DNA from 2 places in the Vibrio jasicida 090810c genome. Region 2 is predicted to be linked to the other one. Evidence: riboswitches for the same ligand, from Rfam matches in the RefSeq annotation. Region 2 holds a riboswitch; the other holds the start of a gene.
The links. Region 2 has a riboswitch for lysine ahead of tet(35) (tetracycline efflux Na+/H+ antiporter family transporter Tet(35)). Riboswitches for the same ligand answer to the same signal wherever they lie in the genome.

Region 1 (3,335 bases), 1.8 Mb from region 2:
TTGAGACCACGCGCCCAACCAATCCGGACATCCTGAATCAGGTGACAAACCCTGTAGTTTGGAAAGATCGTTTCGACTGGGATGTATACAGTACTTTCTTGAATATTGGATTGTACAAGCAAGATCCAACCTTGATTCAGCCTTACATTGATTGGTCTTTGGAGATAATTAAAGATAAGCCCCGTCCAGCGTTCTACAACAACCTAATCCTTGCATACCAAGGACTGGATGATACGAGCAAGGCAGAACAAATCCGTGCAGAGGCACAATTCTTGTTTCCTAAGGTTGATTTCAGTGGCGTCAATTATCAACCGCCTTCTCAAGCCGTATCAGCTTCACCAACGCCAACTTCTGGTGCTGATCAATAAACATAAAAAAGCGAAGGGATGACCTTCGCTTTTCTTTATCTCGTTGTCGAATCATTTTACTCAGTCAGCGATTCTTCTAAAGCACGCAAACACAAAGCAACATTTTCAGGTCGAGCACCATAGCCCATCAAACCAATTCGCCATGCTTTGCCGGCAAGCGCTCCCAAGCCCGCACCAATCTCAAGGTTGTAGGTTTCAAGGAGATGATGACGCACTTTAGCTTCATCAATGCCCTCTGGAACATAAATCGCGTTAAGTTGTGGTAAGCGGTACTCTTCTTCTACCACAAATTCAAAACCCAACTTCTGTAATCCTGCTTTTAGCTTCTCATGCATCAATTGATGGCGTGCCCACGCATTTTCTAAGCCTTCGTTCTTCAGGATAAGTAGTGCCTCATGAAGTGCATATAAGCTGTTCACTGGTGCTGTATGGTGATAGCTGCGTTTGCCCTCTCCACTCCAGTAACCTAATACTAAGCTTTGATCCAAGAACCAGCTTTGAACCGGTGTCTTTCTGGCTTGAATCTTCTCTATGGCAGCAGGAGAAAGCGTCACAGGTGATAACCCCGGTACACACGACAAGCACTTCTGACTTCCTGAGTACACAGCATCCAACTGCCACTCATCAACCTTAAGAGGCACACCACCGAGTGATGTCACCGCATCCACAATCGATAATAAACCGTATTGTTTGGCTAGCTTACTCAACGTTTGAGCATCACTTACTGCCCCTGTCGATGTTTCTGCATGAACAAAAGCAAGGATCTTCGCATCAGGGTTCTGCTTTAACGCTTCTGCAACTTTATTAACCGATACTGGCGTGCCCCACTCATCATCCACAACAACTGCTTCACCACCAGCACGGACTACGTTTTCACGCATGCGCTCACCGAAAACACCATTGCGACAGACGATAACTTTGTCACCCTTTTCAATCAGGTTGACGAAACACGTTTCCATGCCCGCACTGCCCGGAGCAGAAACGGCGATGGTGAATTCGTTCTCAGTTTGGAAGGCGTATTTGAGCAGTTGTTTTAGCTCATCCATCATCGCAATAAAAAGCGGGTCTAGATGGCCAACCGTTGGGCGGCTCAAGGCTTGCAAAACTTGAGGTGAAATATCAGATGGACCAGGTCCCATCAGAATACGATGTGGGGGAATAAAGCTTTGGATCGGCATGTCAGCTCCTTGATTGCAGTCATTCATCCTGAGCGTTATAAAAATTCTATTTAAAAGGTTGGCTCAGGTATCGAACTTTTCACCCTAATAGATTTTTTCTCTATCGGCAATTAGCTCTAAGTATAGAGGTCAAACCACTGTCACAAATTCGTTAATAAAAACTTTCATTCTGGTTGGAGATATTGGTTGACATTGTGACAACAAAACCGTTCAATGTTTGAGCTTTATGCAGAAGAGGAGCACTACCCAGGCAGGTGATTTGTGGAGCCGCAATTCCAATACCAATCACTCAGGGGGAGTAGTGCCGAGGTAAGTCAAAGTTGCAGGATTTGGCTTATCGGTTGACTTGGGTTGAGTCCCATCAACTGTCATCAGCGCAGTCTGATGAAGGGCTTCTGAGGGTAAATTTTCAAATTACATTCTAAATACCTCTCTATTTGCTCTGTTCCTTTCCTCACCAAAACATTGGATGTATTGGCAACCAATTGATGTTGTTATTTTTTAGGAAGTCGTGGGAGAACGCAGTGAGCGCATTTAACGTAGCGAAATTCGGTGGAACCAGTGTTGCCAACTTTGAGGCAATGAGCCGTTGTGCCACCATTATAGAAAACAATCCAAATACCCGCCTTGTCGTGAGTAGTGCTTGTTCTGGCGTGACCAACCTTTTGGTCGAACTAGCAAACGGTGTTCAGGACCAAGTACATCGCGCTAAAGTGCTGCAAAAATTAGCCGATATTCATGAATCAATTTTATCTCGATTAGAAGATGCTACTAAAGCGGCTGCCGAGGTTTACGAGATTCTAGATACAGTCACAAGCCTTGCAGAAGCGGCCTCTATTCAAGCAAGCACCAAACTGACTGACCATTTAGTGGCATGTGGCGAGCTGATGTCGACTCATATTCTTGCTCAGTTAATGCGAGAAAGAGGCATCAACGCCGCTCGTTTTGATATTCGAGATATTTTAAAAACAGATGGCAACTTTGGCCGCGCAGAACCACAACTAGCAAGTATTTCAATGCTAGCGCAAGAACAGCTGGTTCCTCTTTGCCAAAAACATGTCGTCATTACACAGGGCTTTATTGGCTCAGATGAAGAAGGCAACACCACGACATTGGGTCGCGGTGGTAGTGACTACAGCGCAGCTTTGATTGCTGAAGGTGTTAAAGCCGCGGGCTTAGAGATCTGGACTGACGTTCCGGGCATTTACACTACCGACCCACGAATAGCCCCCAAAGCGTCACCAATTCCTGAGATCAGCTTTAGCGAAGCATCAGAGATGGCAAACTTCGGTGCGAAGATCCTTCACCCTTCTACTCTGGTACCAGCACTCCGTCACGATATTCCGGTCTTCGTTGGCTCTTCTAAAGAGCCAGAAAAAGGTGGTACGTGGATTCGACACCAAGTAGAGAGCTCACCGCTATTCCGAGCCCTTGCTCTTCGTTGCAATCAAACTATGGTCACTCTGCGCAGCGTGAACATGTTCCATGCTTACGGATTCTTAGCGAAAGTGTTCGAGATCCTGGCTAAACACAAGATCTCAGTAGACTTGATCACCACATCTGAAATCAGTGTGTCACTCACTCTCGATCAAACAGACACATCAGGTGGTGCTCCACAGCTACCACAGGCAGTACGCGAAGAGCTCGAAGAATTGTGTACAGTAGAAGTTGAGCACGACCTCTGTTTAGTCGCTCTGATTGGTAACAACATGAGCGAGAGCAAAGGCTACGCTAAGCAAGTCTTCGGAACACTAGAGGACTTCAACTTACGTATGATTTGTTACGGTGC
Region 2 (3,335 bases):
TCTTTACTTAGGCGGCCTTTTTTCTGAATTGCGATTCTTAAGCGTTGTGTTTGCATTGCTTTATCCCTGTGCCAGATTCGATAATCTAAATATTTTATAAACCAGTAAAACTAAAAAACCCTCGAGAGATTTTAGTCTCCCGAGGGTTTGAAATCTGTTTACACTTTGATTTTCACCTCCGGGAGTATCCTGTCTCCCGGGTATGCGCGCATCTCCCGAAAGACTAAATTGGGTGATGATGGTGATGAATGTTCATTACAAAATTGCGCATACTTATTTCAAGGCTCGTCTTAGTTGCTTTGTTAGTAACCACACTAACCAAGCTGATTCTTTTTTTCAACCCTTAATTTTAAAAAAAATCGAATTGTATAATACAAATAAAAAAGGAGGCCGAAGCCCCCTTTTATTTTATTTTAATTATCAAGCAATTAAGCGTTCTGACATGATGCCATTTTTGACTTAGAAAGCCATGACAAAATTGCGCAAACGATAACAAAAGTAATCGACGCAGCAATGAAAGAGAATACGATAGACGCAGTCATACCAAGAGCGATAAAGCCCACGCATGAAACAAGCGCGACTGATAATGCATAAGGCAACTGAGTCGATACGTGATCAATGTGATTACAACGGGCACCTGTCGACGACAGAATGGTCGTATCAGAGATTGGTGAACAGTGGTCACCGAATACCGCACCTGCCAGTACTGCACTCAACATTGGCAGCATAAGCGCTACGTCTGTTGCACCTGCCATGTCGCCCGCGATAGGGAGCATGATACCAAACGTGCCCCACGACGTACCTGTCGAGAACGCCATTAGGCCAGATAGCAAGAATAGGATGACTGGTAGCCAATGCGGATTAATATTGCCCTGAGCCATAGTCGATAAGTAAGAACCTGTCTTCATGTCACCGATAACAGAGCCGATAGTCCAAGCAAACACAAGGATAAGGATCGCACCAAACATTGACTTCGCACCAATCCAAAGTGTGCGGCCAATTTCCACCATTGGGATGCCTTGCTTAAGTACAGTAAATAGTGCAACCGCAAGGCCCAGCAAGCTACCGTAAACTAAAGAAGTACCTACATCAGTGTTCTCGAACGCACCAAGGAGCGCAAACTCTTTACCATCAGCGGCTAGGGCCTGCCCACCGGTGTAAAGCATAGAAGCGATCGTAGCAATGATAAGCGTAACGATAGGGAGAACTAGGTCAGAAACTTTACCCTTCTCGCTTTCACGAATATCTAGCTCTTCGTTTAGTTCATGTGCTTCTTGCGTGTCGTTTTCTTTGTCTTTTTCAAAACCACGGCCCTGAGAGGCTGCAATTTCGTGCTCACGCATTTTACCGATATCAAGACCGAACCACGCTACTGCAAATACCATAAGTAGAGCAAATACAGCATAGAAGTTCATTGGAATAAGACGAACATACGCACCGAGTGCTGAGTATTCAGTGATGCCGTGTGACACCAAGATACCGCCGATGATCGTAATGATGTAAGCACCCCAGCTTGAAGCAGGCATAATCACACACATAGGAGCTGCGGTGGAGTCTAGAATGTACGCCAGTTTAGCGCGAGACACATAGAAACGGTCTGTTACTGGACGAGAAATCGCACCAACAGCAAGACTGTTAAAGTAATCGTCGACAAAAATGAACACGCCTAAGAAGGCAGCAAGAAGTTTAGAGCCACGTTTACTTTTAACTCGAGTTTGCGCCCATTCAGCGAAAGCGCGAGTACCACCAGATAGCGTCAATAGCGCCGTTGTCATACCTAAAAGAATTAGGAAACCGACAATACTCATGTTCCAAGTGTTAAGACCGCCGTCTTCAATAAAGACAGAAGAAACTTGAGAACTCACATAACCTATCGTGTTACCGATAGACCAATCATTAAGCAGAATCGCACCAAGTACGATACCTACACCAAGAGAAACTAATACGCGTCGAGTTAAAATCGCCAGTGTCAAAGCGACAATCGGCGGTAGTAACGAAACAGGAGAATGTGCAAAATCTATTAAATTCATGATCTTCAAAAACCAAAGTTTGGCTAGAGATCTACTGCAGACAAGTCACGTAGCATACGGTACGTGCTCATGTTGAACTTAGCGACAGGGAAGCGAACACTCCACCCAACCCTACAGTAGCGCTCCATAGTTTAATGTAAATATACTATGGCAGTGTTGTTCCTTTCAGAGACAACCCCAGCAAGTGGTTTTGATAGGCCACTTACTTCGGCAATCTTCGCCTTCCACTATTATTCATTGGCATCACCCCAATAATAGCTACTCTTCGAGACTGCACCTCTACGGCAACAACAAATAATTAACCATTAATTGTACAAATTAACAACAAATTATCTGCAATATTGCATCAGGTGACAGCCATTGTACTCATGAAGACCTCCAATGCAACACATCAAACTAAATTAAATGAATAAATAATCGCAATTTTGATTTATAAATAGAATGTGAGCCACCTATAGATTGAGCAACTGCAATCACGGCAATGCTGTCTTTTATGAAACTTTATTACTACCATCAATTCTTCATGTTTTGTGTTCTAACAATAAATGAAAGAAATATGACATTCGGTTTTCCCTCTTTTCCTACTTTTCTGTCAGATTGAGAGAAATAGAATTCAACATATAAATAAAGAAACCACTAATCGAGAAAAACGCAGTATCTATAATGAAAAAACTGAGGTTAAACTCAATTAAGAATTCATATCTGTAAATTAATATTGCTTTATTACGAAAAAACCCAAGAAATTTAATCTAAATCATGAATTAGCATTTGCACATATGAGAAAGATAAAGTTAAATATAAGGACTCTATGTTTTATTTCTCGTTTAGCATTTAATTAATCGTATCGATAACTAGTGTTGAACCTTTTAACCTATTAATAGGAATCGTTATGTCAGAGCTGACTAAAACACTTCTAAATATCCGTAGCCTTCGTGCATTCTCTCGTGAGCTGACTCTAGAACAATTGGAAGAAGCTCTAGATAAATTAACTATCGTTGTTGAAGAGCGTAAAGAAGCTGAAGAAGCTGACCGCGCAGCACTTGCTGAGCAAGAAGCAAAACTTGCAGCTATCGCTGAGCAAATCGCTCAAGACGGTATCGACGTTGAAGCACTAATCAGTGCACTATCTGGCGAAACGAAGACTAAAGCGAAAGCTAAACGCGCTCCTCGTCCAGCTAAGTACAAGTACACTGACACTAACGGCGAAGAAAAAACTTGGACGGGTCAAGGTCGTACACCTTCATCAATCCAAGAGCAACTTGATGCAGGTAAATCTCTAGACGATTTCCTAATCTAATAAAAGAT

Region 1: another riboswitch for lysine. It lies ahead of lysC (lysine-sensitive aspartokinase 3); the one in region 2 lies ahead of tet(35) (tetracycline efflux Na+/H+ antiporter family transporter Tet(35)).

What each region holds. Positions count from the first base shown of each region.
Region 1 covers NZ_CP025792.1:2,648,969-2,652,303, reverse strand. The annotation lists gene C1S73_RS12655 (PglL family O-oligosaccharyltransferase) at 1-368, shown strand, start outside; gene C1S73_RS12650 (pyridoxal-phosphate-dependent aminotransferase family protein) at 425-1,546, opposite strand; lysine riboswitch at 1,771-1,949, shown strand; gene lysC (lysine-sensitive aspartokinase 3) at 2,071-3,335, shown strand, end outside.
Region 2 covers NZ_CP025792.1:889,768-893,102, forward strand. The annotation lists gene hisG (ATP phosphoribosyltransferase) at 1-56, opposite strand, end outside; His leader region at 110-248, opposite strand; gene tet(35) (tetracycline efflux Na+/H+ antiporter family transporter Tet(35)) at 429-2,030, opposite strand; lysine riboswitch at 2,140-2,320, opposite strand; gene C1S73_RS04215 (H-NS family histone-like protein) at 2,920-3,327, shown strand.